Regions from separate parts of the Brevundimonas phoenicis genome, predicted to be linked through region 1. Evidence: predicted binding sites of a transcription regulator. Region 1 holds the regulator's gene; the other holds the start of a gene.
The links. Region 1 encodes LexA, which represses DNA repair genes until DNA is damaged. Its sites were predicted from a motif close to ATGTTCNCNANNTGTTCT; they were not measured.

Region 1 (16,168 bases):
CTCATCAACCGAGGCGCCATCGAGGCGTCGGGGGTCTATAAGGACGTGGACGCCAAGGCCGTGCAGATCGGCGGCACGGGGCAAGCCGTGAACATCGCCGGCGGCTTCCGCAACGAAGGAACTATCGGCTCGTCCGCCCTGTCAGCCAACAGCAGCACAGTGCTTGTCGGCAGCGGCGCGTCGCTTCCCACGATCATCAACACGGGCGCCATTCAGAGCGCCGTCACCAGTTCCGACGCAGACACCGCTACAGGCGTTCTGATTCAAAGCGGCGCCAATGTCGCTTCGCTCTCGAATTCGGGCACCCTCGCCGTCGGCGTTAACGGCTCCAAAGGCAACGCCGTGGCGATCCGCGACGAGTCGGGCACGCTGTCGTCGATCAACAACACCGGTCGGATCGTCGCCGCCATCACGCCCGAAAAGGATGTCGAGCGTACCGGCTCCGCCATCGCTGTAGACGTCAGCGCCAACATGACCGGCGTCAACCTTGTGCAGGACGGGACAGTAATCCCGGACCACAAACTGCCTGACGCAGACAAGGACGGTGTTCCGGACGCCAACGAACCAGCCATCATCGGCGACATCCGCCTCGGCTCAGGCGCAGACGTGCTGGACATCCGCAACGGTACGATCAACGGCGACATCTCCTTCGGTACGGGTGCCGACCGCCTGTCGATCAGCGGCGGCGCCGTCGTGACTGGCAAGCTGTCCAACGGCGACGGCCAGTTGGACATTGATATCTCCAAGGGCACGCTCGACGCCCGCCACACGGGCCAACTTCAAGTCAGCGACCTGAACGTCGGCGCTGACGGCAATCTGATCGTGACCTTGGATCCCGCCAACCAGGCTTCTGGCGGCTTCAAGGTCAGCGGCTCGGCCGATCTGGCCGACGGCGCCGGTCTCGGCGTGCGGTTCAACTCTCTGATCCAGGATCCGACCTCCTTCACCATTATCGAGGCCGGCGACCTGAACGTCGGCGACATCGACCAGGCCGCCTTGCAGTCCAACTCGCCCTACGCCTTCGTCGTCAGCGCGAACGTCGATGAGGCTGCAGGAAAGCTGACCGTCGATGCGCGCAAGCGCACGGCCGAAGAGGCTGGCATGATCAAGGCCGAAGCATCGGCCTATGACGTTCTGTACGCTGGCCTGGCTGACAATGAAGTCATCCGCGCCGCCATGCTGAACCAGACGGACCGCGACGGCTTCTTCAACATCTACCAGCAATTGCTGCCCGAACATTCGGGCGGCCCGCTGCTGTCCCTGGCCAGCGGCGTGGACGCCGTGACCCGCGCCCTGACCGGCCGTAACGCCGCCGCCGCGCCGGGCGAAACCAGCGCCTGGGTGCAGGAGATCAACTTCTACGCCGACAAGGACAAGACCGACACCTACGGCTTCCGTTCGGAAGGCTTCGGCCTCGCGGGCGGCGTCGAGCGCGGCACCAACATGGGCGCTTTCGGTCTGACGGCGGCCTTCACCTCGTCGGATCTGGAAGACCCGGAATCGGCGGCTGAGGAAGTGCTGTCAGCCAATCTGCTGGAACTCGGTCTCTACTGGCGCGCCCAGGGTCAGTACTGGACCACATGGGCCCGTGCCGCCGGCGGTTACGCTTCCTTCAGCGCCACGCGCAAGCTGGTCGCCGACGGCGTCAACCTGAAGAACGAATCCGACTGGAACGGCTTCACCCTCGCCGCAGCCGGGGGCGCCTCGTACGAACGCCACTTCGGCCGGGTGAACGTCCGTCCCGAAGTCTATGTCGAGTATTTCTCGCTGAGCGAAGACGCTCGCACCGAAGAAGGCGGCGGCGACGGTTTCGACCTGAAGATCGACGAGCGCGACGGCCATCTGTTCTCGGGCGTGGCCGCCGTCAACATCGGCTACGGATTCGGCAAAGACGGCTGGATTCGTCCGGAGCTGCGCGTCGGCTGGCGCCAGAACTTCTCTGTCGATGCAGGCAAGACCATCGCCCGCTTCGCCTCGGGCGGCGACTCCTTCACCCTGGATCCCGCCAGCATCGAGGGCGGCGGCCCGATCCTGGGCTTCCGTCTGAATGTCGGCAACGACCTGGGCATGCTGGCCATCACCGGCGACGCCGAGCTGTTGGAAGACTACGTCCGCTACACCCTGTTGCTGCGGGCCAGCTTCAAGTTCTGACTTTTCTTCGGAACCCGAATGAAAATGGGCCGCCGGATTCGTTCCGGCGGCCCTTTCCATGTCTTGTGGCGCACTCGGGCCTTTCTATGATCCCTCTCAACCAGAGGGGGTTTCAAATGAACAAGTTCGCCTGGGCGGCCTGCGCCCTGATCCTCAGCGCCCACGCGCCCGCGATGGCGCAAACCACCGCCCAAACGGCCGCCGCGCCCAGCCTGCCGACCGCCGACCGCGGCCTGTTCACCGCGCAAGATCTGTTCGGCATGGAGGTCGCCTCCGACGCCCAGATCAGCCCGGACGGGGGGCAGATCGCCTATGTCCGCCAGACGGCCGACATCATGACCGACCGGATGCGCCCGACCATCTGGTTGATCGACGTGAAAACCGGCCGCCATTCGCCCCTGATCGCCTCGGCCGGGTCGCACCGCCAGCCGCGCTGGTCGCCGGATGGTACGCGCCTGTCCTACATCTCCAGCGCCGAGGGCGGCGCGCCGCAGTTGTTCGTGCGCTGGATGGCGTCGGGCGAATCGGTCCGCGTCACCAACCTGCCCAACACCCCGTCCAGCGTCAGCTGGTCGCCCAACGGCGAGCAGTTGGCCTATTCCGTCCTGGTCCCCGGCGAGAAACCCAAGATCGGCTCGCCCCTGGCCAAGCCCGAGGGCGCCCAGTGGGCCCCGTCGCTGGAGATCATCGACAGCGTCTCCTACCGCTCCGACGGCCAGGGCTATCTGAAGCCCGGCTTCCGCCACGTCTTCGTCGTCGGGTCGCAGGGCGGCGGCGCGCGCCAGCTGACGCACGGCGACTTCCACCACGGCGGCGGCCTGTCCTGGTCGGCCGATTCCCGCACCCTCTACCTCAGCGCCAACCGTCGCCCCGACTGGCAGCGCGAAGCCGCCGACAGCGAAGTCTTCGCCCTAGATGTCCAGACCGGCGGCCTGACCGCCCTGACCAGCCGCGCCGGGCCGGACAACGCCCCCGTCGCCTCATCCGACGGCCGCCGCATCGCCTATCTCGGTTATGACGACAAGCGGATGGGCTATCACAATACCCGCCTCTATGTGATGGACGCCGACGGCTCGAACAGCCGCGTCCTGACCGAAAGCCTCGACCGCTCGGTCCAGTCTCCGGTGTGGAGCCGCGATGGCCGGTCGGTCTATGTCGCCTATGACGATCAGGGCCGCACCAAGGTCGCTCGCGTGTCGATGGACGGCGCCGTCACCACCCTGATCGAGGATCTGACGGGCGACGATTTCGGCCGCCCCTACACCGGCGGCGGCTTCACCGTGGCCGACGACGGCGCCATCGCCTACACGCGCGGCGATTCCAGCCGCCCGGCCGACGTCCACGTCCTGAAGGGCGGCCGCAGCACCCAGCTGACTCGCCTGAACGCCGACTTCCTCAACGCCCGCCGCCTGGGCGAGGTGCGCCGCATCCAGGTCGCCTCCTCCCACGATCAACGCGCGGTCGAAAGCTGGCTGACGCTCCCGGCCGACTATGTCGAGGGCCAGCGCTATCCGCTGGTGCTGGAGATCCACGGCGGCCCGTTCGCCGCCTATGGCCCGCACTTCGCCACGGACAACCAGTTGTTCGCCGCTGCGGGCTATGCGGTGCTGTCGGTCAACCCGCGCGGCTCGACCTCCTATGGGGACGAGTTCGCCAACCTGATCCACCACAACTATCCGTCGAACGACTATGACGACCTGATCAGCAGCGTCGACGCCGTCATCGCTCAGGGAATCGCCGACCCGAACAAGCTGTTCGTCACCGGCGGTTCGGGCGGCGGCGTGCTGACCAGCTGGATCGTCGGCAAGACCGACCGCTTCAAGGCCGCCGTCGTCCAGAAGCCGGTCATCGACTGGGCCAGCTTCGTCCTGACGGCCGACAACCCGGCCTTCTTCGCCCGCTACTGGTTCGGCGAATATCCGTGGGAGAACCCGGAGGCCTACTGGCGCCGGTCGCCGCTGTCGCTGGTCGGCAACGTCAAGACGCCGACCATGGTCGTCGTCGGCGACGAGGACTATCGCACACCCGTCAGCGAGTTGGAGCAGTACTACACCGCCCTGCAGCTGCGCGGCGTGCCCACGGCCCTGGTGAAGATCCCCGGCGTCGGCCACAGCCTGGCCGTCCGCCCGTCCCAGAACGCCGCCCGCATGAACGCCATGATCGAATGGTTCGCGCGCTACAAGGACGGCGCACCGGCCGCTCCGGCGCAATAAGACCCGGCCCCGCGCCCGTCATGCGGCGGGCGCGGGGTTCAGCGTGGCGTTAGTTGACTTTTAACCAGAACACTTACAGAACATCATCAACGGTTCACGCCTTGTTCTGGATTCTGCGCCATGCTCACGAAGAAACAGCACGAACTCCTGATGTTCATTCATGAGCGCATCCGGGAGACGGGCGTTTCGCCGTCCTTCGACGAGATGAAGGAGGCGCTGGACCTGGCGTCCAAGTCGGGCATCCACCGCCTGATCACGGCGCTGGAGGAACGCGGCTTCATCCGCCGTCTCGCCCACCGCGCCCGCGCGCTGGAGGTGGTGAAGCTGCCGGAGCAGGCGACGACCGCCGCCCCGGCCAAGGGCCGCGCGCCTTTCAAGCCCGACGTGATCCAGGGCGGCGGCCTGAATCCTCGCCCCGCCGTCGCCGAGGCCGCCAACGACGTCCGCGACTTGCCCCTGCTGGGCAAGATCGCCGCCGGCACCCCCATCGCCGCCATCCAGCACGAGCGCGAGCGCCTGCCCGTCCCCGAAGCCATGCTGGGTGCGGGCGAGCACTACCTGCTCGAAATCGAGGGCGACTCCATGATCGAGGCCGGCATCCTCGACGGCGACACGGTCATCATCAAACGGGTGGAGAACGCCTCTTCCGGCGAGATCGTCGTCGCCCTGGTCGAAGGCGAGGAAGCCACGCTGAAACGCCTGCGCAAGAAGGGCCAGTCCATCGCGCTCGAGCCCGCCAACAGCGCCTATGAGACCCGTATCTTCGGCCCCGATCAGGTCGAGGTTCAGGGCAAGCTGGTCGGGCTGCTGCGCCGCTATCACTGAGCCCCACTTCCGCTCATCCTTGCGGACGCCGGGATCCAGTGCTTTGGCTTCAAGCGGGCCGTCTGGAAGTTTGCCTGTCCTCTGGCCTCATCTGGCCAGCGATAGCGCGTGTATCTCTTACTGGATCCCGGCGTCCGCCGGGATGAGCGGTTAGGAGTGAGCCCCGCTCCACGGCCGCCGTCCCCGCACCTCCGCCGCCCACAGGGCGCGCCAGCCGCCGGCCCCATCGCGCCACAGCTCCACCGAACCGCCGCGCGCATGATCCGCGCCGTCCAGCACCAGCCGCCCCTCGCATGACGACGGCAGGACCGCGACCACAGCCCTTATGCTGACCACCTCGGCGCTGCGGCACATATGATCCAGTTGCGCCTCGCTAGGCGACGCCTTGCCCCACCACAGCACCAGCGCGCCTTCCTCACCCTCCGGCGCGCAGAAGGACCGCTTGCAGGTCCAGCCTTCGCCCGACCGCCCGACCGCCTCCAACCCCCGCCGCCGGGACCACAGATCACTGGCGAACTGGCGCACCGCAGGCCGCATGACGATCGCCTGCTCTCCCTGCCGATACGCCGCATTCGCACCGCCGTCGCCGACCCAGACATCCGGCGGCGCCGGGCGCGGCCAGATCAGCACCGCCGCCGCGAACGGCAGGCCCAGCCAGCGCCACCGTCCGCGCCACAGGCACATGAACAATATGCCCACGAAAGCGACCGGCAGAGCCGCCGCCGGGGCGCTGGGGATCGCCTGAACCGCGCCGGGCAGACCCGCCGCCCAGTGCCCTATCGCCAGCATGACATCCACCGACTTGCCCGCCAGCCACAGGAAGGGCGCGCCCAGGCCCAGCGGCTCCAGCGCCGCGCCCAGCGCCAAGGCGGGCATCATGATGAAGTCCGCCAGCGGCGCCGTCGCCAGATTGGCGATCAGTCCATAGACGGCCGTGCGGTTGAAATGCTGCATAGCGAACGGCCCCGTCGCCATGCCCGCGACCAGGCTGGCGGCGCAGGCGGCCAACAGCCAGCTGCCGAACCGCTGCACGGCGACAATGGGCCAGGGCGCGGCGAACTCTCGGATGCGGCGCGGCCAGACCTCGACCAGGGCGACCAGGGCCGCCGTCGCCGCAAAGGACATCTGGAACCCCGGCGTCACCACGGCCTCGGGCCGCAGCAACAGCACGACAAAAGCCGCCGCCGCCAGCGCCCGCATCGTCACCGCCTGCCGGTCAGCCAATACGGCCAGAAAGGCGATAGAGGCCGTGACCGCCGCCCGCTCGGCCGGCGGCGGCGACCCCGAGATCACCAGATACGTCCCGACCGCGATCAGGCCCGCGATCGCCGCAACCTTCTTGCCCGACACGCGCAACGCCAGCCACGGCCAGGCCGCGACCAGCAGACGCACGGCGAAGAAGACGAAGCCCCCCACGACCGCCATATGCAGTCCCGAGATCGACAGGATGTGCGCCAGTCCCGAATCCCGCATGGCGTCCAGGTCCGGGCTCTGGATCCAGGTCTCGTGCCCCGTGGTCATGGCCGCCGCCACCCCGCCGGTGCGCTCGCCCAGGCGCGCGACGATCCGTTCGGCCAGGGCGTAGCGCACGGCGTTGACCTTCATCGCCATGCGCACCCGCCAGGGCGGCGGCGCCAGATCGGCGGTGCGCGTCGGTCCCAGGGCGAACAGCGTCCCGCCCATGCCCTGAAAATAGGCGTTGCGGCCAAAGTCATAGGCGCCGGGACTGGCGGGCGGCGGCGGCGGGTTCAGGATGCCGAAGACGCGGATGGCCGCGCCGGGCGGCGGCGGCGCGCCTTTCACCGTCACGCGCAACCGCTCGGGCGTCGCCTGGGGCGTCAGGCCGCGCACCCGCACCGGCGCGACGACAATGCGCGCGCCGTTCTGGCCCGGCGAATCCACGTCCATGACCCAGCCCTCGAGCTGCGTAGGCTTCATGTCGGCGGGTGCGATCGGCGCCGCTACGGCCTCGGCCCTCAGCTTGGCGACCGCCAGGCCGCCGCCGAAGCACGCCAGCATCAACAGGATCAGGGTCGCCGCGCGTGGCAGCCCCCGCGCCCGCCCGACGATCCAGGCTCCGAACAAGACCATGGCCGCCGTCGCCAGCGGCCACGTCGCAGGTTCATCCTTCAAGGCAAAGTAGGCGGCGCACCCTGCACCGAAACAGACGGACGACCACAGGGGCCAGCGATCCGCCTGCGCCCGCACGTCATGGCGAAGACTGTCAAATAACCGGGCCATAAGGGTTCGCTTCCCCACGGGCGGGCGTATAAGACCCTGCCCTATGGACCCTGCCTCTATGACCTCCCCTTCCTCGACCGTCGTCACCCGCTTCGCCCCCTCGCCCACAGGCTACCTGCATATCGGCGGGGCGAGAACTGCGTTATTCAACTGGCTGTACGCCAAGGGGCGCGGCGGCAAGTTCCTGATCCGCATCGAGGACACCGACCGCGAACGTTCGACCGACGAGGCGGTGAAGGCCATCTTCGACGGCCTGTCCTGGCTGGAGTTGTTCGGCGACGAAGAACCGGTCTTCCAGTTCGCTCGCGCCGACCGTCACCGCGACGTGGTCAATGAGCTGCTGGCGACCGGCCACGCCTATCGCGACTTCCTGACCGCCGACGAGACCACGGCCCTGCGCGACCAGGCCAAGGCCGAGGGCCGTGACTTCGTCTCGCCCTGGCGTGATCGCGAACCGAGCGTCGACGATCTGGCCAAGCCGCACACAGTGCGCTTCCGCCGCCCGCTGGATCAGGCCGTCGCGGTCGATGACGCCGTGCAGGGAACCGTGCGCTGGGACTCGGCGTCGCTGGACGACCTCGTCATCCTGCGCTCGGACGGGGCCCCGACCTACAATCTGGCCGTGGTGGTGGACGACCACGACATGGGCGTGACTCACGTCATCCGCGGCGACGACCATCTGAACAACGCCGCTCGCCAGAGCCTGATCTACGACGCCCTGGGCTGGACGCGGCCGACCTTCGCCCACATCCCCCTGATCCACGGCCCGGACGGCGCCAAACTGTCCAAGCGCCACGGCGCCCAAGCGGTGCACGAATACGCCGACATGGGCTATCTGCCCGAGGCCATGCGCAACTATCTGGCCCGCCTGGGCTGGGCGCACGGCGATGACGAACTTTTCAGCGACGAGCAGGCCCTGGCCTGGTTCGACCTGACCGGCGTCAACAAGGCCCCTGCCCGCCTGGATTTCGACAAGCTGGCCCACGTCAACGCCCACTGGCTGCGTCTGGCGGACGACGATCGCCTGGCCAAGCTGACCCTGGACGCCCATCTGGCGCGCGGCCGCACGTTGCAGCCGGACGACGAGGAACGACTTCTGAGGGCCATGCCTTTCGTCAAGGATCGCGCCAAGACCATCCCCGAATTGGCCGATCAGACGGTATTCGTGTTGCAGGTGCGTCCACTCGCCTTAAACGAGAAATCCGCCGGTTTGCTGCAAGGCGAAAGCGGCCAGCGAATTTCACGACTGCGTGAGCGCCTGAACCTTTTCCAGAGCTGGGACGTCTTCGCCCTGGAAGCCGAACTTAAGGTTTTTGCTGAGGAAGAGAACGTAGGCTTCGGAAAAATCGGACCTTCCATGCGCGCCGCCTTGACGGGCGGCTCGGCATCGCCAGATATCGCGCGTACTCTTTGCGCTCTCGGGCGCGACGAAAGTCTCGGACGCTTGGATGATGCGCTGCAACAGACTAAGTGATCACCCATAACCAACTCAGGCCGTCCGCCTCCCCGCGCGCCGGTCGAAAGAAGAACAAGGGGCCTAGATGACTGAACAAGCGAAACCCGCCGGCTCGGCGACCCTGTCCTACCAGGACAAGTCCATTGAGCTCCCCGTCCTCTCCGGCTCGACCGGCCCGGACGTCATCGACATCCGCAAGCTGTACGGCGGCACCGGCGCCTTCACCTTCGATCCCGGCTTCACCTCCACGGCGGCCTGCGAATCGGGCCTGACCTATATCGACGGCGATGAAGGCGTGCTGCTGCACCGCGGCTACCCCATCGACCAGTTGGCCTCCAAGTCCAACTTCCTGGAAGTCTGCCATCTGCTGCTGCACGGCGAACTGCCGAACGCCGCCGAGTTCGAAGAGTTCGAGCAGAGCGTCACGCGCCACACCATGCTGCACGCCCAGTTCGACCGCTTCTTCGAAGGCTTCCGCCGCGACGCCCACCCGATGGCGATCATGGTCGGCACCGTCGGCGCCTTGTCGGCCTTCTATCACGACAGCCTGGACATCCATGATCCGGTCCAGCGCAACATCTCGGCCATCCGTCTGATCGCAAAGATGCCGACGATCGCGGCTCGTGCGTACAAGTACCACATCGGCCAGCCCTTCATCTCGCCGCGCAACGACCTGTCGTATGCCGAGAACTTCCTGCGCATGTGCTTCGCCGTGCCGGCCGAGGACTATCACGTCGATCCGGCCCTGGTGCGCGCCATGGACCGAATCTTCATCCTGCACGCCGACCACGAGCAGAACGCCTCGACCTCGACCGTCCGCCTGGCCGGCTCGTCGGGCGCCAACCCCTTCGCCTGTATCGCCGCCGGCATCGCCTGCCTGTGGGGCCCGTCGCACGGCGGCGCCAACGAAGAGGCGCTGAACATGCTGAAGGAAATCGGCACCCCGGACCGCATTCCTGAATTCATTCAGGGCGTTAAGGACAAGCGCTACAAGCTGATGGGCTTCGGCCACCGCGTGTACAAGAACTACGACCCGCGCGCGAAGGTCATGCAGCAGTCGGCCTATGAAGTGCTGGCCGCCACGGGCCGCGAGAACGACCCGCTGTTCCAGGTCGCCAAGGAGCTGGAAGCCGTCGCCCTGAAGGACGAGTACTTCACCTCGCGCAAGCTGTTCCCGAACGTCGACTTCTATTCGGGCATCACCCTGTCGGCCATGGGCTTCCCGACCACCATGTTCACCGTGCTGTTCGCCCTGGCGCGCACCGTGGGCTGGATCGCCCAGTGGCAGGAAATGATGGCCGATCCGTCGCAGAAGATCGGCCGCCCGCGTCAGCTGTACACCGGCCCGACCGAACGCGACTACGTGCCGCTGGCCCAACGCGGCTAAGACCGCGCACAGCGCGAAATGCAGAAACGCCGGGGCGCAAGCTCCGGCGTTTTTTCTTGACCGAATTGGAGGCTGAGTGCTGGCGATTGCCTCCCCCCTCATCTCGACGTCCACCGGGATGAGCGGGACTGAAAGTGTGCGGCCGACACATAGCGTGAACTCAGCTTTTTTCTTTGGCGTCCAGACGCGTCGTTTCCTGTTCCGTCAGAGGTCGTCTCATCCAAGCGAACACGGCAGAACGAGTTCGAAAGCGGCTCCTTTTGAGGCGGACTTCAACACCAGGTCCGCATGATTGGCTCGTAGAAGCGAACGGGCGATCGACAGTCCCAGACCTGCGCCGCCTTCGCTTCGGCGGGTCGTGAAAAAAGGCTCGAAGATACGCCCGGCGTCCCCCTCGGCCACGCCGGGTCCGTCGTCCGCTACCCGCAGGCAGACCTGTTCGTCCTCGACACGAGCGGTAATCGCGACCTCGCCCGCCCCGACCTGGCGGCTGTTCTCCAGCAGAATCGTCAAGGCCATCTCCAGACTGGCCTCGGGTACGGCGACACGGGGCAAGTCGTCCGGAAGATCAATGACGATCCTCAAACGGTTTCGAAGAGCATCCGCGATCCTAGCCGCCGCCAACTGAACATCCACCGCCGCCCCCGCTTCTGGCTTCGCCATGTCGGCCCGCGCCAGGTCCAGCAATCGCGTCACTAGGTCCGACAGACGCCGCGCATCAGCGTCGATGTTGTCGAGGAAGCGTCGGCGCTGCTCCGCCTCCATGTCGTCGCCGTGGTCCTGAAGCAGTTCGACGGCGCCCTGGATGCCTGTCAGCGGCGTTTTGAATTCATGACTGACGGCGGCGGCGAAGTCGCGCAGATAGCGTGAGCGACGATCGACTGCCTCAGCCATACGGCCGAAGTCCTGATAGAGGTCGCGAATCTCGACCGCCGCCGTTGCGGGCGGAGGCGGCACCGCCCCCCCGCCATGGGTCACGTCCCTGGCGACGCGACGCAGCGCCTCGATCGGTCGTGCGATGCCGCGCGAGACCACGACCGCCAGCACGCTGAGCAGGCCGAGGACCGTGATGATCCCGAACAGGATCTTGCCCCGGTCCTGATAAATCCCCTTGAACAGGGCGCGCGGTGATCGCGAAGCCAGAACCACGCCCTCAACCCGACCATTCACCACCACCGGCCGCGCGTGATGGATACGCAGTCCCGAAGCTCGACTGAGCCATTCCATCTGATATCGCGGCAGATAGGCGTCGTTACGACGCAACACGGTCGCTGAGGCGCCGGAAAGGGCGGTCCTCACCTCCGGTAGATCGCCCCATGATCCGCCTCGCCCCAATCCTCTCACCACGACGCCGTTCCGGTCCAGAAGCGCGACGGAAGCCAGGGTGATCCGACTGGTCTCCTCTATAATCGGCGCCATGTGCGCCGCGGCGACCACCGCCGCTTGATCCGGCGGTCCATGGGCGCGACGAACGGACGGACGTGGCGGCAGGACCGGATCGGAACGCAGGTCGATGTCCGCCGGTTCGGGTCGGTAATACCCCGGCTCCGACCGCTGGACCTCTGTCGAGGCGACGTTAAGGGCGCCCGGCCACAACGCCTCGGCCGCGGCAGACAAGGCGGCGGTCTGCGCGATCAGTTCAGCCTCCGTCTGGCGGACCAGGGTATTCTCGTAGACGCGCAGGAAGATCGCACTGATCCCCGGCAGGACCGCCGCAAAGAACAGCACCGACAGCAGGATGGTGCGCAGGCGCATGGCCGGCCAATGCTCACGAACGAACGTTCGAACTCGCCGGACAACGTCGCCGATCACGCCGAACCGCCGCGACAGGGCCCCATCTGATAGCCTACTCCCGCACGCGTCTCGATCACGTCAGCGGCGCCTAGCGCGGCGAACTTGGCGCGCAGGTTGCGGACGTGGCTGTCAATGGTCCGGTCCGTCAAGGCGAAGCCCGGCCCGTGAATGCGATCAATGATGGCGTCGCGCGTGAAGACCATCCGCGGCGCCGAAGCCAGCATCTTGACGATGCCGAACTCGGTCAGAGTCAGCGAGACCTCAAGATCATCCCAACGCGTACGCCAGCCGTCCGTATCCAGAGACAGACGTCCGATCCGCACCCCGCCGGGCGGAGACGGAGGCGGCGAGAGGTTCACCCGTCTCAGAATGGCGGCGACGCGAGCGACCACCTCCCTTGGACTGAACGGCTTGACCACATAGTCATCGGCGCCCAGCTCAATACCCAGGATGCGGTCGATCTCGTCGTCGCGCGACGACAGGAAGAGAACAGGAAGCGGTCCTTGCGCGCGAATACGGCGGCAAACCTCGATCCCGTCCATACGCGGCATGTTGATGTCGAGGATCACCAGGTCCGGCGACCGTTCTGCTATGGCGGCCAGCGCCGCCTCTCCATCTCCGGCCTCACGCGTGGCCAGCCCCGCCTTGCCGAGGGCGAAAGTCAGAAGGTCGCGGATATGCGGGTCGTCGTCAACGACCAGAACTGTGCGCTGCATAATGGCCATGTTCAGGCTCCGGCTTCAGAGGTCAACGGTGCGACCACAGGCGCAGGCGGCGGCAAGAGCGTTCCGGCGCAATCGCGAACGCCGGGGACCGGCGCCGTCAACGGCCGATTTGCGGTTAAGCGCGCCACACGGTCCAGCCGCCGCGCATCCCGCCAGCGCCAGCCGCGCCATTGGGCCTGCTGGGCTTGCATCGCCTCCAGTTGCCGAACGCGCACCGAAGCGACACGGTCCCTGAGCGTCGGGTCCGACAGACGCAGCTCCAGTTCGACCAGCGGCGCCAGAGCTGCACCGTTCAGACTGTCCAGATAACAGAGATCCAGTCCCGCCCCCTGCCCGTCGATTTCACGAGCATGGCGCACGTTCCAGGTCGCGGCGATCGCTCCCAGGTCAACCACGCTGACGATCGCCAGAACGGCCAGCCCGACGCCGACATTGACGTTGATCAGCCAGCTCGCGCTCTTGTTCCTCAACAGACGCCAGCAGATAAGACCCAGGCCGACGCCCACAAGCGCCATCCAGATCATGGCAGCGATGCGGAAACGGGTCAGTGAATACACCTCTATATAGTCCGCCGTTCGCAAGAGACTGGACGCCACCAGCAACAAGTTCTGCCCGACCCAGAGCATGACCAGTCCGCGGATCAGCGGTCTCGACGCGGTCTCTGATCCCGGCCGCAGGAAGACCAGGACGAACAGGCCAGCCAGCAAGGCTGTCACGATCAGCGGATAGGCGCCGCGGTGGGCGTACTCGGCCAGGGACACGCCCTCGGGTAAAGGCGCTCCGCTCCACAGGAAAGTCAGATCCAGCCCGTTCTGCACCGCGAACAGCACGTTGAAGACCACCAAGGACAGGGTGACGGACGTCGCAGCGCCGCCCGGCACGACCCGCCCCTCAAGCGACGGCAATGCGATCAAGCGACGCCTCCAGCGCGGCCGCAGAATTCCCCCGACCGCCACCAAGACCGCGCCCCAGAAAATAGCGCGAGCCGCCATCTCATGTGTCAGAGAGGGCAGCCGCAGCCGAGTCATCAAATCGCCAATCAGGGGGTTGGCGCTGGCGAATAGGCCCAGAAAAACCACGCCGCCCAAAACAGGTAAAATCAGCAGACGCGCCATGCTCGGCAGGTTGGCGGCGCGCCCACGCCTACGGTTGACGCGGTTCAATCGGATCAAATCGATCCACGGGCCTGCTACAGACACGGCGGCGTGGACGAGCAGTCTTTGGCTCCAGCGCCAAGCGTTCTCGCCGTGGCGGACACGCGTCGATTGCACGGCGACCATCAGAGCCAGCCCGAACAACACCCACGTCAGTAATGCCGGCCGATCAATCATCACAAGAGCCAGCACAGCCGCAAGGCCCGCCACAACCAGCCCGCGTCGATCCCTGTTCCAGCCTTTGCGAAACAGCAGCGCCGCCCCCAGCCACAGCAAGGCAAACACGCCGAGCGTCGCGCCCGGTCTCTGCATGAAGAACAGAAAGTCAGCCGTCGCGACGAGTAAGACTCCTGCGCCGACCTTCGGCCAGAAGGATGATCGATTTAGCGAGAGGGACACGGGCGAACAGGCCTCCTTTTCAGAAGGAGTCTTGTCGTCGTTCTGCATCAAGCCCTGATGGCCGGGCCGTCAACGATCCAGGCAGAACACGTGCAGAAAGCGTGCAGAGGACGGGCGAGGTCACGTGCACATCCGGCACGTGATGCCAAACAGGTATCACAAACAAACAAATCGGCATTTTAGATCATGACGCACGCCTCCTAAGGTCCATCGGAATACGAAGTGCGGAGACGACAGGGTGCAGGGATCAGCGATTGAACGGGTGGAGACGATCGTCCTCGACGTGCCGACTATCCGGCCGCACGTCCTGTCGGTCGCCACCATGCAGTCGCAGACCGTGGTCCTGGTGCGCCTGCGCTGCGCCGACGGGATCGAGGGGATCGGCGAAGGCACCACCATCGGCGGACTGACCTACGGCGGCGAAAGCCCCGAAGGCATCAAGCTGGCCATCGACGCCTATTTCGCGCCGCTGCTGATCGGCGCCGACACCACCCGCCCGGCCGTCATCATGGAGCGGCTGCGCCGCTCGATCATCGACAACCGTTTCGCCAAGAACGCCGTCGAAACCGCCCTGCTGGACATTCAGGGCAAGCGCCTGGGCGTGCCGGTCAGCGAACTGCTGGGTGGGCGCATCCGCGACCGCCTGCCGGTGCTGTGGACCCTGGCCAGCGGCGACACCGCCCAGGATATCGCCGAGGCCGAGGCCATGCTGGCGTCGGGCCGCCACGCCGCCTTCAAGCTGAAGATCGGCAAGCGCCCCGTGCAGGAAGACGTGGCCCACGTGGCGGCGATCAAGCGCGCCCTGGGCGAGCGGGCCAGCATCCGCGTCGACGTCAACCAGGCCTGGAGCGAGGCCGCCGCCAAACGCGCCCTGCCCCTGTTGGCCGATGCGGGCGTCGATCTGGTCGAACAGCCGATCCGCGCCCATGCGACGGCGGGCATGGCCCGGCTCACGGCCATGGGCCTGATCCCCATCATGGCCGACGAAGCCCTGCACGGTCCCGAGAGCGGCTACGCCCTGGCCTGCGGTCAGGCGGCCGACGTCTTCGCCCTGAAGATCGCCCAGGCCGGCGGCCTGACCGAGGCCAAGCGCCTGGCCGGGATCGCCCAGGCGGCGGGCGTCGCCCTTTACGGCGGCACCATGCTGGAAGGGCCGGTCGGCACCATCGCCTCGGCCCAGTTGTTCGCCACCCTGCCCGAGATCGAGTTCGGCACCGAACTGTTCGGCCCCCTGCTGCTGACCGAGGAACTGCTAGTCGAGCCGCTGCACTACGCCGACGGCTGCCTGACCGTGCCCAGCGGGCCGGGTCTGGGCATTCAGTTGAACGAGGACGCCGTCGCGGCGCTCCGCCGCGATCGAGATTCCCGGACCTCGGTCATCACGCCCAAACTGGTTGCGGGGTAAGACGATGCTGTTTCATGTGACCATGGATGTGCGCATTCCGCACGACGCCGACCCGGCGAAGATCGACAGGCTGAAGGCCGAGGAGAAGGCCCGCGCCCAGGATCTGCAACGTCAGGGAATCTGGCGTCACCTGTGGCGCGTCGCGGGGCGATACAGCAACGTCAGCATCTTCGACGTCGCCGACGCCCAGACGTTGCATGACCTGCTCAGCACCCTGCCGCTGTTTCCCTACATGGACGTCCAGGTCACCGCCCTGTGCCGCCATCCGTCATCGATCCACGAGGACGATCGCTAAGAGCCCCCAAGGGCCAAGTACAATGGAGAGGAAGAAGACATGACCGAAGATTTCGTCGCCACGCCCGAGATTCAGCAGCTTCTCGACCGCGCCAGCGGCATGACCGTCGAGGGCGGCGATCCC
Region 2 (16,168 bases), 1.9 Mb from region 1:
GACCTTCGCCCATCCGACGATATCAGACGCGCTGACGGAGATCCTGCGCCAGAAGCCGCACATGATGGCGGCGCTCATACGGGGCGCGACCATAGACACCATTCTTAACAGTTTCACATGCGAGGGCTCGCCTCTCATTCGAGACGCCCTTGTCATCCCGACGACGCTCGACAACGCTCTGGTTGCCCGGCTCGGCCACACTCCCGATGAATGGCATCGCAATTGGATGCTATTCCACTTCCTATCTTATCGGGCGAGCGAACCGGTGTTCGCCAAAGCGGTCCAGCAATTTCCAGATCTACTTCGACGATCCTGCTGGCGGACCGACCTCGCCGGCAACAATCCCCAGATCGCAGCCCTCGCCCGAGCCCATCACCTCGGCGTGTTGCCGGACGATCTGCGCTCAGAGGCGGCGGACACTCTCGAATCCGCCGTGCTTACAAACCTAGATTCTTCCGCCTTCGATGAACCAGAGATGCTAGCGCTCATACCGCCGCTGAGACTGGTCGGCATAGGTTTGGCACTGCGAACAACTGTGCTGCCTTCGCTCGAAGAACGAATCGACGAGATCGTCGCTGACGCTGACTTGGACGAGGAGCCTGACAGCCACTTCAAGAAGCTTCTTGATGTGCTCGATCGCATTGAGGCGATCGGCGTCGACGCGGACGCCACAGCCCTGATCGACCACGCGCGCGATCAGGTGAAGCGGTCGGTCAAGGGACTGGAAGAGCGCAAGCGCGAGCGGGAGGACGGCTCAGAAGACGAAGCGGATTGGACGCACATCGTGACGCAAAAGAAGGAGGAAGCTCCGGCTCCCACTCCGGTCGCCACGAAGCGCTCGGTGTTTGACGATGTCGACAAATAGTAATGGAGATAGCGAGCGGTTGAGCTCGGACCGGTCGGAGCCGTCTTTGACCGATAGCGCCGACGCAAAGCGCCCCCTACGAGGCGCCGCCGCCGCTCAAGCGGGTTTCGACTACCAACTCGACGTCTCAATCCTCGCGGCGCTGCAACTTCTCCTCATTTCCAAAGCGGCCACACGCCTCGTGCTCGAACCGGCGAGCGAGGAGGATTTGGAGGCGGACCTGGAACCCTACGTGCCAGGACGCCTGCAACCCAGTGCGATCATCGCAGGCGGGTACAAGCTTGTCGTCCAAGTCAAGATGGACAACGGCGAGCCCTGGTCGATCGAGGATTTCGACGCCCTGCTCAAGCACGGCTCTGCAAAAAAGGGGGGGCGCCGAAAAGCCCTGCATCATCTCGACGAGCCGAACACTCGCTATCTGCTCGTCACCAATGCCGACGCAAAAGGCGTCGCGCGTGGACTGCTGGTCGAAGGCTTCGAAGAGGTCTCGGACAAGGCAAGCTTTCCGCCGAGCCTGCACGCCACATTGAAGACATCGCCCGAAGGCCGTGTCGCGATCTGGGGGAAGCTGACAGAGAAACAGCTCGCATCCGATATCCGAGCGCTCATGTCGGACCTGTTGCACGTTCCCAAAGTGGAACAGCTAAATCTCCTCCAAAAGCTCCGTCTCGAAGCCAGGCGGCGGACCCGAGGCAGCACGCCCGGTCTATGGACGAGCGATGACCTTCTCGCCACGGTGCGGGCGCACGGCGGGTTCCTGGCCAGCTCCGCCAGCCTCGAGCATTTCGTGCCCCCGGCGAACTTTGACGAGATGCTCAAGGTCCTGAACGACAAGAACGCAGTTGTTATTCGGGGACCCTCGGGCACAGGCAAGACGCAGGCAGCGCTCAAGCTATGCGATCTCGCGCGACGGCGTAATGGTGTGCTGGAGGTCGTCACTGTTGGGGCGGATGATGCTCCGACGAGCGTGCGCAAGGTCGTCAACCATGGACCGACACTCTTCTATGTCGATGATCCATGGGGCCAATTCAGCCTACGCGGGGGCAGCGAGGCTTGGACCGAGCAGTTGCCGCGCCTCCTTGCTAAGGCTACGCCGGATCATCAGTTCGTCATCACGTCCCGCAGCGACATGATGCAGAGCGCCAAGGTCGGCGATAGCCTCAACGCATGGTCGGTCGAGCTGGACGCGGACCATTACCGGGACGGTCAACTCCGCGACATTCACGACAACCGCATGGATCAGCTACCCGCCGCCTTGCAGACCAAGGCCTATGCATTTCGCAATGAGGCGCTCGACAGGCTTGGCACCCCGCTTGAGATCGAGCTGTACTTTGCGCATATGCAATCCGGCCCCGATGTCGGTGAAGGAGATCACGTCTTCTTACGCCGGCTGCTCGAACTGGCGCAGCGCGATGCGGTGGAAGGCGTTGTCCTCAGAGCCCTATCATCGATCGACACTTGCGGCACGTCAGCCATCGTTTGGGCGCTGCTGGCGGCACGCGGGCAATTCGACCGCAGCCGACTCAACCCTCTTCAGCGCACGCTACGCGGGCTTGATCGCGCACTCGCCGACGGCCTAGACCGTCTTATAGACCGCATGGTCGCGGCCCGCCATTTGCGTCAGCCGGCCCGCACCATAGCCTTTGCTCATCCCAGCGTCCGACAAGGTTTTGAAGCCTTCGCCAAGGACAATTGGGGCCAGAGCGGGGCTGCGATCGAGACTCTGATCGCCGCGCTCACTCAGTTGCCTTCAGCGCATCGCGATTGGGGCTTGGAAACCGCCGCCCGAATTTTCGAAGTGACGCGCTCGTTCGCAAGCCGAGAGGACGTTGATCGGACCTTCGACATTGATTCCGGCAGCCAGGAAGCGATCGACGCTTGGCTGGACGAAAGCCTGATGGATCCGGCTTCCAAGTTCGCGCCCTTGCTGGAGCTGGCGTCGGAGGTGGGCAGCGATGTGTCCATACCGAGCCGCGTTGCGCGGTGGCTGTTGAAAGGCACGCAGCGGGGAGCTTCCTTCTTCGTTCGTAACTGGCAACCGCCGATCTTCGACGATGCCTGGTACGACACCGTGGCAGCGAGCCCGTTCGCAGCCAAAGTCGCCGAGCGATTTATCCGTGAGCAGCTTGGCTTCGACCGAGGGAATTACGGATCGGGATTCGCCAAGCGGCTCGATCGCTTCGCACCCGCCCTGACCTCCGCCTATCACGACGCCGCGCGCCAGATGGTCGGCAACGGCTTCGAGCTCAATGCCGACGCCGTCGCGGCCGGCGCCGTGCGCGACCTAGATGGATTTGAGAGCGTCGTGCAGGCTGCGCTGGATGACCTCGCGGGCCTCCACCGTCAGCACGTTCAGAGCGGCCGGGAGGAGTGGCGCGCGATCGAGGATGGCGAACGGGATCATGCCGTCGAAGAGGCCGCGCAATCGAGCCATGAAGGCGACGGTTATACATCCGGCGTCTTCGTCGACGCCTATGTCCGACAGCTTCGCGCAGAGGGTCGCTGGGTGGTGCTTGCTGACCATCCGCGGCTCCCGGAGTTGGTCCGCGCCTGGTCGCAGGCGCTCGTGATGTCCCCCGGACCGGTTGATGAAGATGAGCTGCGGGCTGTGCTCGCGGCGGTCAAGCAGACCGAAGACGAGCCAAATGTCTGGGCGGCAGTGCGAGAGCACTGGCGCCCAGCGCTAGAGCCTATGCTTGCGGCACGGATCAGCTTTGTCCCCTCTCAGGCGGATCTGCGCGACGAGTTTGCGCTTACAGCTTTGAAAGTCGCACCAAATACGCTGATCGCCGCATTCCAGGCGAATAGCGAGCAGCCTGATCGGCAAGTCACGCTGCTCACTGCCATGCAACGCGCTCGCCGGCGGCTTGGGAAAAGCAGCCACGCCAAACTCAGACGCGTCACTGATGCACTTCCAAATGAACTCCAGGAAATTTTCAACGCCCTTTCGACCACGAAGCGGAAAGCTCGCCGGGTCAGCGGTACCGCGCTCTCATTCCTGACGGGCTGTGCATCGCAACTCGATGCGGAGGCGCTTGATCTTGTGGTGCCGGTCATCATCGAAAGCAGCGGCGACGCCTCGCCAGCGATCGCCCGATGGCTGACAATTGCCAGCCGCACGGAGCATGCTGTCAGGGCGACGGAGGCGGCGATTGCAACTGGCGATGCCACCCTCCTTCAAACGGCGCTGCGGCACCAGCGCGCCGACGCGCGCCGTGCTGCACTACTTCATCTCGCGCCGACCCTCGCCGACCCCTTGCCGCCGACAATCCTTGCAATGGCATCCGATCCCGGTAGCCGCGTTCGCCGCGCTCTGGTCTCTCTGCTCGCAGAACGTCCGCATCCGGATCACCTCAAAACGCTGTTGGCCCTGATCCATGACAGTTGGTCAAGCGCTGAGCCGCACCACAACGAACCCGAAAGCTTCGATATAGCACAAGAAGCCGTCGTTGCCCTTGCAGCCAACGGCCCCTTGTCGGATGTAGTCGGCGATACGCTTCTCGATCTTGCCAATACCACGGTTGACCGAACGCTCAGCCAACTCGCCCTGATCGTCGCAGCCCATTGCTGCAGCTCCGGAATCCAGCAGAAGATCTTTAACCTCGTCAACATCCCGGAAGCACGCTGGATTCGGCTCGACGCCCTTGATGCCTTGGCCGATGCAGAGTCCGTGGACCCGAGCATCGTCGGGCGTCTGACGCCTGGGTTTGTACTGAGGTCGCCGGCAATCCTCGCGGCGCCAGCGGCTCATCTCGTCGGCGCCCATGCTCCGGCGGAAACAGCCCTCAAATTCTTCGAGCGGGTCGCCAGCTCGAACAAGCGGCGCGCTTTGCTGCTCGTCGGGGCCAATGCCATGGCCAAACGCGACCGCGCGACTGCCGATCGAATCCTTGATCTGCTGGAGCCCGGTCATCCTGGGCGTCAATTATTGACGGCGTCGGAACCTCTTCCAGCCTCCATTCTTGACGATCTTGGCAAGGTTCAGTTGCGAGAGGCCGTCCGAAAAAGGCTCGGGGATCGGGTCGCCTCCTCGTAAGCAAGAGCCAGCGAGAACTGCCGAGGCCATCGACTCTTCCCTTGACTCTGGCGCCTCAACGATAGAACAAATAGAGAACATGGAAGCAAATCCGCCCTTGGAGGTCAAGAACGAGCTTGCGGCCCGAGCCCGCCATAGAGTCTTTGCGCGCGCAGATCGAAAAGATCGAAGGTCGCAGCCGGCGCGCCAAATCGGTTCTCCCCTTCGGGATTGCCGATGTCGACTCGCGCCTACCCGGCGGAGGCCTCGCACTCGGCGCCCTGCATGAGATCGCCGGCGGCGGCAACGGCGCGATCGATGGAGCCGCTGCCGCCCTCTTCAGCGCCGGGATCGCCGCCCGCACGAAGGGCAAGATCCTTTGGTGCATCACGCGCCCCGACCTCTTCGCGCCAGCGATCGCCCAAGCAGGCCTTGCATCCGATCGCGTGATCTATCTCGAAGCCGGCGACGACAAGACCGTGCTCGCCTGCATGGAGGAAGGCCTGCGCCACGGTGGCCTGGGCGCCGTCCTTGGTGAAGTGGCCCGACTTTCCATGACCGCCTCGCGGCGCCTGCAACTGGCGGCCGAAGGCACCGGATCGATCGGGATCGCGCTGAGACGCTGGCGGCGACAGACAGAGGCTACAGACTTCGGCCAGCCAACGGCGGCGATGACGCGCTGGCGCGTCTCCGCTTTGCCTTCGACATCGCTTCCCGTTCCGGGCGTGGGTCGAGCCCGCTGGCTAGTCGAACTGATCCGCGCTCGCGCGGGCGAAAGTGCAGATTTCGAAGTGGAGGCGTGCGATGACACGGGTCGTCTCGCTCTTCCTGCCGAGCTGGTCCACCGACCGGCTACGGCGGAAGGCTGGCGACGCGGCGCCGCCGGCTGAGGCGCCGCTCGTCCTGATTGGCCGCGACGGGAACAGGCGGGTGGTGCTGGCGGCTGACGCCGCCGCCCACGCTGCGGGCCTGCGCGTCGGCATGCCCGTCACCAAGGCGCAGGTCCTGGCGCCCGGTCTCATCGTGCAGGACGCCAACCCGGCAGGCGACGCCGAGGCGCTCGACCGGCTCGCGACCTGGCTCCTCCGATACGCTCCCGTCGTCGCTCCCGATCCGCCGGACGGGATCATCATCGACTCGACTGGCGCCGATCATCTCCATGGCGGCGAAAGTGCAATGCTGGACGGCCTCATCGGCCGGCTTGCCATGTCCGGGATCGCGGCTCGGGGCGCGATCGCCAACACCTGGGGCGCTGCGCACGCTCTGGCCCGCTATGCCCCGCAGATCGCACCGGACCGACACGGCGCATCCATAATGGAGCCTTTGCCGCTCGCGGCGCTACGCATCGCCGCGTCTACCGTCGCCGCGCTGCGGACGCTCGGTTTCGATACGGTGGGCGATCTTCTCGCGCAGCCTCGGGCGCCGCTCACCTTGCGCTTCGGCCCCGAACTTGGCCGCCGCATCGATCAAGCCCTCGGCCAGGCGGCCGAGCCGATCGAGCCGGTCCGGCCGGTCGATCTCATCGAAGTGCGCCGCGCCTTCGCCGAGCCGATTGCCGCGGCTGAGACCATAGCCCGGTATATCGCCAAGCTCGTCGGCCAGCTCTGCGAGCGTCTCGAGGCCGGCGGCTTGGGCGCTCGCAGACTTGACCTCATCTGCCACGGCGTCGACAGCCGCGCCCAAGCCGTCAGGGTCGGCATGGCAACGCCGGTCCGCGACGTTAAGCGCCTGACGCGTCTGCTCTGCGACAAGATCGAGACCATCGAACCCGGCTTTGGCATCGAGGTGATGACGCTCGCCGCGAGCGTCGCCGAGCCGCTTGAGCGCAGGCAGATCGTCAATTCCCTCATCGAGGAAAGCACGCCGGACGTCTCCGATCTCATCGACACGTTGATGAACCGGGTGGGAGAGCGCGCCCTTTATCGACTTGCTCCCGTCGCAAGCGACGTTCCCGAGCGATCCGTCTGCCGCATCCCGGCGATGGCGGCCGACACGGGGGCGAGCTGGCCCGGCCATTGGCCGAGGCCCTCACGCCTTCTGCCTCAACCCGAGTTGGTCGAGACGGTGGCGCTGTTGCCCGACCATCCGCCGGTCTCCTTCACCTGGCGCGGCGTGCGCCGGCGCCTGCGTCGCGGCGACGGCCCGGAGCGCGTCTTCGGCGAATGGTGGAAGCGCGACGCCGAGCTGGTCGCCGTGCGCGACTATTTTCGGGTCGAGGACGACGCTGGCGAGCGCTACTGGCTCTACCGCGCTGGCGATGGCGAGGACACCGCCACGGGCTCGCACCGATGGTTCATCCATGGGGTCTTCGGATGAGCGAGCCCCGCTACGTCGAGCTTCAGGTCACCTCGCATTTCAGCTTCCTGCGCGGCGCGTCGTCCTGCGAGGAGCTGTTCGCCCAGGCGGCGCTTGCCGGGATCGAGGCGGTGGCCGTCGTTGACCGCAACTCCCTCGCCGGCATCGTGCGCGCCCATGAGGTCGCGAAGACGACCGGCGTGCGCCTGATCGTCGGATGCCGCCTCGACCTCGCCGACGGCATGTCGGTGCTGGTCTATCCGACCGACCGCCCCGCCTATTCGCGCCTCTGCCGTCTGCTCTCGCTCGGCAAGGGTCGCGGCGGCAAGGCCAAATGCATTCTCGAATGGCCGGACCTCGTAGCCTATGGCGATGGCCTGGTCGCCGTCCTCGTGCCCGACCTCGCCGATGACGAGTGCGGCTTCAGATTGCGCCGGCTTCGCGACGCGTTCGGTGACCGCGCCTACGTCGCCCTCACGCTACACCGTCGCCCCAATGACCAGCTTCGCCTTCACGAGGTGTCGAACCTCGCCGCGCAAATGCGCGTGCCCACGGTGGTGACGAACGACATCCTCTTTCACGAGCCGGGTCGCCGCGTTCTGCAAGACGTCGTGACCTGCATCCGCCACAACGTCACGATCGACGCCCTCGGCGATCGACGCGAACGTCACGCCGACCGCTACATCAAGCCGCCGGACGAGATGCACCGGCTGTTCAGCCGCTATCCGGAAGCGCTTGCTCGCTCTATCCAGATCGCTGATCGCTGCCGCTTCAGCCTCGACGAGCTTGCCTATCAATATCCGGAGGAGCGTGACGATCCGGCGCTCTCGCCGCAAGAAGCGCTGGCGAGGCTGACCTGGGCAGGCGCATCGGAGCGCTATCCCGAGGGCGTGCCCGACAGCGTGACCGCCGCGCTCCAGCATGAGCTGCGGCTGATCGAGAAGCTGGATTACGCGCCCTACTTCCTGACAGTGAATTCGATCGTTCGCTTCGCCCGATCGAAAGACATCCTCTGCCAGGGTCGCGGCTCGGCCGCCAATTCGGCTGTCTGCTACGTCCTCGGCATCACGTCGATCGATCCTGGTCGCAATGACCTGCTCTTCGAGCGCTTCGTGTCCGAGGAACGCCGAGAGCCGCCCGATATCGACGTCGATTTCGAGCACGAGCGGCGCGAGATCGTCATGCAGTGGGTGTTCGACACCTACGGCCGTGACCACGCCGCGCTCTGCTCCACCGTCATTCGCTACCGCACCAAGGGCGCGCTGCGTGATGTCGGCAAGGCGCTCGGCCTGCCCGAAGACCTGATCGGCACCTTGTCGTCGCAGGTCTGGGCCTGGTCCGAGGAAGGCGTCGAGCCAAAGCATGTTGAGGAGCTGAACCTCAATCTCGCCGACCGCCGCCTTCGCCTGACCCTCGATCTCGCGCGACAGCTCATGGGCGCGCCACGCCATCTCAGCCAGCATCCAGGCGGCTTCGTCCTAACCCATGACAGGCTCGACGATCTGGTCCCGATCGAGCCCGCTGCGATGAAGGACCGGCAGGTCATCGAGTGGGACAAAGACGATATCGACGCGCTCAAGTTCATGAAGGTCGACGTCCTGGCGCTCGGGATGCTGACCTGCATGAAGAAGGGGCTGGATCTTCTGGCCGAGCACAAGGGTGTCAATCTCGACCTCGCCTCCATCCCGGCCGAGGACCCGCGCACCTACGCGATGATACGAAAGGCGGACACGCTCGGCACTTTCCAGATCGAGAGCCGGGCCCAGATGTCGATGCTGCCGCGGCTCAAGCCACGCACTTATTACGATCTCGTCGTGCAGGTCGCGATCGTCCGACCAGGTCCGATCCAGGGCGACATGGTGCATCCCTATCTTCGTCGCCGGGAGGGCCTTGAGCCCGTCCACTACCCGAAGCCCGAGCTGGAGAAGGTGCTCGGCAAGACTCTCGGCGTGCCGCTTTTTCAAGAGCAGGCGATGCGTGTCGCGATCGAATGCGCCGGCTTCACCCCCGGCGAGGCCGACATGCTCCGCAAGTCGATGGCCACTTTCAAGTTCACGGGCGGCGTTTCGCATTTCCGCGACAAGCTGATCGCCGGCATGGTCTCCAACGGCTACGAGCAGGCGTTTGCCGAGCAGACCTTCAAGCAGCTTGAAGGCTTCGGCAGTTACGGATTTCCGGAAAGCCACGCAGCCTCTTTTGCACTGATCGCCTACGCCTCGGCCTGGCTTAAATGCTGGCACCCGGAAATCTTCTGCGCCGCGTTGCTGAACAGCCAGCCCATGGGCTTCTATGCGCCGGCACAGATTGTTCGCGATGCGCGCGATCATGGCGTCGAGATCCGCCCGGTCTGCGCCAACGCTTCGCGATGGGACTGCACCCTTGAGCCCACCGGCAGCGAGGAGCGGCTCGCCGTTCGTCTGGGTCTGCGAATGGTCAAAGGTCTGGCCAACGCCCATGGCGCGGCAATCGTCGCGGCGCGGGCGGAGCAGCCCTTCGCCTCCATAGACGACCTCTGGCGCCGGGCCGGTGCGCCCGTCGCGGCGCTCACGCAGATCGCCGAGGCGGACGGGTTTCGTCCGCCCTTCGGTCTCGCACGTCGTGAAGCCTTGTGGGCGATCAAGGCGTTGCGCGACGAGCCACTCCCGCTTTTTGCCGCTGCGTCGGCCCGTGAGTCTGATATCGTGCCCGAGGTCGCCGAGCCGACCGTCCTCCTCCGCCCCATGACAGCGGGTGGCGAGGTGGTCGAAGACTACCGGCATGTCAGCCTGTCACTGCGGGACCATCCGGTCTCGTTCCTCCGTCAGGACCTGCGCCGCCGTCGAATGGTCACTTGCCAGGAGGCGATGGACGCCAAAGACGGTCGATGGCTGGAGGCGGCCGGCATTGTGCTGGTTCGACAGCGGCCCGGCAGCGCAAAGGGCGTCATGTTCATCACGCTTGAAGACGAAAGCGGGATCGCCAATCTCGTGGTGTGGCCCAAGGTCTTCGAGCAAAACCGGCGCACGATCCTGTCGGCCGGCATGATCGCAGTGCGCGGCCGCGTCCAGCGCGAGGGCGAAGTGGTCCATCTTGTCGCCCAGCGGCTGACGGACCTTTCCGGCGAGTTGGCGAGTGTTGGTGAATGCGACGCTGCCTTCCCGCTGCGACATGGACGCGGCGACGAATTCTCCCGAGGCTCGCCAACGCCCGACCCGCGGGGCCTGGCGCCCGCGGGGCTAAGGACGCGCGACATCTATATCCGCGACTTACACATTGACTCGATCAAGGTGAAGACACGGGATTTCCGGTAACGGTAACGTTCACGACGCTGGCCGCGACCGCCACTCGCCGCTCTTGCGCTGGACAACGATCCCATTCCGGGCCGCAACCTCCGTGCCTCTCTCGGTTCGATGGGCCGGAATGAAAGGTGGGTGACGTCACCGTCGCCCCGTCGCCAACCTCGACTAAGCCGCTTGGGCCGCCGTTGCCGTCGTCTTTGACAACGACGCGACCGCCCGAGACGGCATGGCTATGGGGAAGGTGAACCGCATCAGCCGACCTGCTCGACAAGGAGTGATCCTGCCGGCAGCGGCCGAATGATTGATTGCGCTGAAACCGACGGATCGAGCCAGTCGGCCCAGGCATCACGCTCGACAATGACAATCTGCCGATCATGATACGGCGCTATGTCGGGACCCGGCTCCATGGTGAGCATTGTGAAGGCCTGCCCGACGTCCTTGGTCTCCCGCCAGATTCCGGCCACACAGAAAATCGGATTGTCCCGCATCGTGAAAAGCCACTTGTCCTTGCGCTTCTTCTTTGGATCGGCCGGCGCGGTGAACTCGTAAAATCCGTCGGCGACGATCAAACAGCGGCCTGACACAAGCTCACGCCCGTCCGAACGGAAGTTATAGACCGGTCGCTTGTTCGGCCCGGGCCAGCTCCACCGCCGCTGGACCAGATCGCCCTGATTGCGGGAACCCTCTATGGTCCTGACGATCGGCGCGACGTCGGTAATCTTGATGTCCTGCCGCGCTTCGATGTTCGGCGCGCCTTCGCTGAAGACAATCTTGATCTTCAGATCAGCGAACTCCTCAATGATCGACGCAACATCGACAGTTAACCTGTAATCGTTGCACACACGCTCATCTCCTCCCGTCTTGGATGGAGCCCCTCGGTTGTATCGCGGTTCTGATAATGCATATCGCCTCTAAGGGGGAAAGCCTTCCCCTGCGGCCGAGCCCAAGGTCTCGGCCTACCCCTTCTGCGGGGAGACCCCGCAACGCCCCCTGAGAGCGAGAGTGCTGAGGGATTTTCCGTGACGGGTTGAGGGCTGGAGAAGAGGTCTCTGGCGCCCGTCATGGAGATTGGTCCCATGACCCAGCTTTCAGTTCTCGATGCGCGCCGCGACGCCAGTGGCGGTTACAAGGTCGATGTCGGCCGCGGCGAGCGGATCGGCCGCGTTTCGTCGGAATGGTTTTCCCGGCCGGCAGACGAACGGTATCTGTCGTTGTCCGAACTCGCGCACTCCGTTCGCGACCGCGCCGACCGCAGCCGGACGCGCATGGTGGAGAGCGCTCTCATCCACGTTGAAGCGAACCGCAGCGACCCGGAGCGGCTGGCGCTCATCCTGCCAGGCACGGATACGCCCATCGCCCCCACCCATTGGAGCTTCGGCCAACTGGCCAGCCTGGTCGGCGCGCCGGCAGCCTATCTGCGCCAGCTCCCGGCGCCGCTTGCCGCGATCAACCTGCAATATGGCCTGACGTCCAATCGGGCGGAGCAGATCAAGACACTCGAGGCCGACAACGGCCGCGTCGAACTGCGCGCCGTCACCGGCCCGGACTATGGCCGTATCTACGACTACGAGCTGGTCGAGGCAGTGCAGCGCATCGCCGGCAATGGCACCGGCGACACGCGCTGGAAAGTGCCCGGCGTGCTCGACTGGTCGACCGGCATCTACAATCCGCGTGTCGACATCACCAAGGACACAACGACGCTCTACGCCTCGGATCGCGACGTCTTCCTCTTCCTCGTCGACGATTTGAACCCGATCGAGGCCGGCCGGCTGCCGGACGGCTCGCCGGATCTCTATTTCCGGGGCTTCTACTGCTGGAACTCAGAGGTCGGCGCCAAGACGCTCGGCATGGCGAGCTTCTATCTGCGCGCGGTCTGCCAGAACCGGAATCTCTGGGGTGTGGAGGATTTCGAGGAGATCACCATTCGCCACTCCAAGTATGCCGCCAACCGCTTCGCCCATGAGGCGGCGCCGGCGCTGGCGAACTTCGCCAATTCCTCAGCCCTGCCTTTCGTCAACGGCATCAAGATGGCCCGCGAGCGAATCGTGGCGCGCACCGACGAGGATCGTATCGACTTCCTGCGCCGCCGCGGCTTCTCGAAGGCCGAGACCGGCAAGATTATCGACACGGTGCTGGCCGAAGAAGGGCGGCCGCCCGAGACCATCTTCGATTTTGTGCAGGGCATCACCGCCGTCGCACGCGACAAGCCCCATCAGGACGCTCGCCTCGACATGGAGGCTAAGGCGAAGAAGCTGCTCGATCGAGCCGCCTGACATCCGCAAAGCGGGAGATGCGGATTTCCGTGTCTCCGGCTTTGCGCTTCCGCGTGTCCTCAATTCCGGTCCCCGGCGCTGCCCCCTTTAGAGGAAGAGGGCGGCGCTTCGCTTCGTGACGGGTTTAGGGCTGAGAGAGAGTCTCTCGGCGCCCGTCGCGGAGACTACCCCGATGGCTACTGCCGTTCAGAAGATCACCCTGTCGTCCTCGCGCGACATCCCCTTCAACAAACTGGTTCTGTCCCAGTCCAACGTCCGGCGCGTGAAGGCCGGCGTCTCGATCGAAGACCTGGCGGCCTCGATCGCCCGTCGCGGCCTGATCCAGAGCCTCAGCGTCCAGCCCGTCATCGACGCGGAAGGTGTTGAGACCGGCATGTTCGAGGTTCCGGCCGGTGGCCGTCGCTTCCGCGCCCTCGAACTGCTGGTGAAGCAGAAGCGCCTCGCCAAGATCGCACCGGTGCCCTGCATCGTACGCGACAATGACAGTGAGATCCTCGCCGAAGAGGTCTCGCTCGCAGAGAATATCGAGCGTGCTCCGCTCCATCCCCTCGATCAGTTCCGCGCCTTTCAGGACATGCGCGCCAAGCATATGACCGAGGAGGAAATCGCCGCGGCGTTCTTCGTGCCCGTCAACATGGTCAAGCAGCGGCTGCGACTTGCCTCGGTCTCGCAGGCGCTCCTCGACGTCTATGCCGACGACGGCATGACGCTGGAGCAGCTCATGGCGTTCACGGTCTCCGAAGACCATGCGCGCCAGCAGCAGGTCTGGGACACGATCAAGGACGCCTGGTCCAAGGAACCCTACCAGATCCGGCGTATGCTGACCGAGACGACGGTGCGCGCTTCCGACAAGCGTGCCATCTTCGTCGGCATCGAGGCCTATGAAGCGGCGGGCGGCACCGTCATGCGCGACCTGTTCCAGTCCGACGACGGCGGATGGCTTCAGGACGCGGGCCTCCTCGACAGCCTCGTTGGCGAGAAGCTGAAGGCCGAAGCCGAGACGATCGCGGCCGAAGGGTGGAAGTGGATCGAAGTGGCCGTGAGCTTCCCGTACGATGCGGCACGCGGCCTGCAGGAGATCACCGGCACGCCGCTCGACCTCTCGCCCGAAGAGCAGGCGACCATTGACGCGCTGAACGCCGAAATGGCGAAGCTGGAAGCCGAGTATCAGGACGCCGACGAGCTGCCGGATGAGGTGGATCAGCGTCTGGGCGAAATCGAGACCGCGCTCGCGAGCTTCGAGGATCGTCCGGTTCACTACGAGCTGGCTGACATCGCCATCGCCGGCGTGTTTGTCAGCATCGACGCCAACGGCTCGCTGACGGTGGATCGCGGTTTTGTCCGCCCCGAGGACGTTCCAGTTATCCCGGTCGACGGCAACGGCGACGGCGACAGCGGCTCGGAGACCGATAGCGTATCGGGCGCAACCGCCGGCCAGACGGTCCAGCGCGCCGTCATTACCATCGGCGGCCAGCCCACCGAGACTGAAGATGACGACGAAGACGACGCCATCAAGCCGCTGCCCGAGCGCCTGGTCATCGAGTTGACCGCCTACCGCACGCTCGCGCTTCGCGACGCCGTCGCGAACAACCCGCATGTCGCCATGACGGCGCTGCTGCACAAGTTCGTCTCGGACCGGTTCATGACCCGCATGTATAACGGCGTCATGGAAGCGGGCGTGAAGCACATCTACTTCCCCGCGCAGGACGAGAGTCTCGCCGACAGCCCTCCCGCCCGTGCGGTGCAGGAGCGGCACGACGCCTGGGCGAGCGACATCCCGAAAGACGACGATGCGCTTTGGGATTGGCTGGCTGGCCTGGACGACACCAGCCGCATGGCGCTGCTGGCCCACTGCGTCAGCTACGGCGTCAACGCCCTTTACGAGCGGCCGAATCCGCACAGCTCCAGCGGCGTGTCGCAGCATACGCTCGACATGCGGCTCACCCAGGCCGACCGCCTGACGCGCGCGACCGGGCTGGACATGGTGGAGGCCGGCTGGCGTCCGACCTTCGGCAACTACCTCAATCGCGTAACCAAGCCGCGCATCCTCGAAGCAGTCCGCGAGGCGAAGGGCGAACAGGCCGCCCAACTCATCGACCACCTGAAGAAGGGCGATATGGCCAAGGAGGCCGAACGGCTCCTGGCCGATAGTGGCTGGCTGCCCGAGCCGCTGCGGCTCGCTGATGTTGCCGATCAGCCTGAGGGCGGCGACGCCGGTGACGCCGAGGCGCTGCCGGACTTCCTCGCTGGTGACGATGACGAGGTGATCGAAGCCGACGAGGATGCGTCCGACCTGATCGCTGCCGAATAGGCCACTTGGCGGGGAGCGACGCTGATCGCTCCCCGTTGCTTGTCTCAAGGAGCCTTAGATGGAAACATCCGGCACCGACGCGCCGCGCCGCGTCGTCTTCCAATATCTCGTCCCGGTTCACGTCGAGGTCGAAGATGGCCTCGTCTGCCGCGTGACGGTGATCGACGAAACGCCTGTGCGCGGTCCCACCGTCGTCGAGGGCGACAGCGCCTACCTCAACGACGCGGTCCGCGCCTCCGACGACGGTCAGCCGTGGCCGTCCTGGCAGTTCGGGTACTGACCCAAACCACACCCCAACATCCACCCCGAGCCCGGCCATACGCCGGGCTCTTTTCGTTTCAGGAGACCGCCATGGCGGACTATTTCACACGCTTCTCGTGCCTGCTGGACGTGGGCACCATCGAGAACGCCGCGCGCGCGCTCGACATCTACAACGAGCTGATGGCGCAGAACGCCACGGAAGACCCTCCGGCGGAGCCGTTCCTGCTCTCGATCGAGCCGGAACATGGCGCCACGCGGCTCTGGATGCGTGATCCCGGCACCGCCGACCCGCAGCTCCTCATCACCTTCGTGACGCAGTGCGCAGAAGCGTTCGGCTTGGCCGGACGCTGGGGCTTCCAATGGGCGGGCGTCGCCTCCGAACCGCGTATCGACGGCTTCTCCGGTGGCGCCCATGTCCTTGACCTGACGACCGGGCAGACCGTGGAATGGATGAGCAGCAGCCGCTGGCTCGCCGACCGCCTCGCTGCGGGAGGCGCGTCATGAGCATCCCGGATCATGCGCGTGAAAATTTCGAAACTTTGCTTCGCGCAGCAGCGGACGGCAATCTGGCACTTTTGGAATGCGCGGACACAGCCACCGGAGAAACCCGCTACGTCATCTGCGCGGTCGGCCGCGACGATGGTGATTACGTGTTCACCCCGTTCGGCCATCTCGCCGACGGCGATCCATACGAGGCTTACACGCCTCCAAATAGCGGTGACGGGATCGCGGATTGATATCCGCTACCAGACCGCGACTTCCCACTGGCCGTTCACGCGCGCGAAGCCGACCGGCCGGTTCTGCGGTGTGGCGTTGGCCCGCGTTGTATCCATCGTGAGCTGCGTCATGCACGTCACGCCAGGACCGACG

Region 2: the regulator LexA is predicted to act here: its motif matches at 4,965-4,982, upstream of ABC419_RS01925 (ImuA family protein).

What each region holds. Positions count from the first base shown of each region.
Region 1 is NZ_JBDFLN010000001.1:2,271,448-2,287,615, forward strand. It holds gene ABC419_RS11255 (autotransporter outer membrane beta-barrel domain-containing protein) at 1-2,151, shown strand, start outside; gene ABC419_RS11260 (S9 family peptidase) at 2,268-4,364, shown strand; gene lexA (transcriptional repressor LexA) at 4,485-5,189, shown strand; gene ABC419_RS11270 (ComEC/Rec2 family competence protein) at 5,340-7,430, opposite strand; gene gltX (glutamate--tRNA ligase) at 7,489-8,904, shown strand; gene gltA (citrate synthase) at 8,972-10,273, shown strand; gene ABC419_RS11285 (sensor histidine kinase) at 10,490-12,028, opposite strand; gene ABC419_RS11290 (response regulator) at 12,082-12,792, opposite strand; gene ABC419_RS11295 (DUF4153 domain-containing protein) at 12,795-14,393, opposite strand; gene ABC419_RS11300 (muconate/chloromuconate family cycloisomerase) at 14,608-15,750, shown strand; gene catC (muconolactone Delta-isomerase) at 15,755-16,045, shown strand; gene ABC419_RS11310 (dioxygenase family protein) at 16,085-16,168, shown strand, end outside.
Region 2 is NZ_JBDFLN010000001.1:397,017-413,184, forward strand. It holds gene ABC419_RS01915 (nSTAND3 domain-containing NTPase) at 1-865, shown strand, start outside; gene ABC419_RS01920 (nSTAND3 domain-containing NTPase) at 912-4,901, shown strand; gene ABC419_RS01925 (ImuA family protein) at 5,045-5,770, shown strand; gene ABC419_RS01930 (Y-family DNA polymerase) at 5,685-7,196, shown strand; gene ABC419_RS01935 (error-prone DNA polymerase) at 7,193-10,465, shown strand; gene ABC419_RS01940 (SOS response-associated peptidase) at 10,705-11,295, opposite strand; gene ABC419_RS01945 (DUF932 domain-containing protein) at 11,530-12,726, shown strand; gene ABC419_RS01950 (ParB/RepB/Spo0J family partition protein) at 12,899-15,037, shown strand; gene ABC419_RS01955 (hypothetical protein) at 15,096-15,317, shown strand; gene ABC419_RS01960 (hypothetical protein) at 15,389-15,802, shown strand; gene ABC419_RS01965 (DUF6117 family protein) at 15,799-16,035, shown strand; gene ABC419_RS01970 (hypothetical protein) at 16,042-16,168, opposite strand, start outside.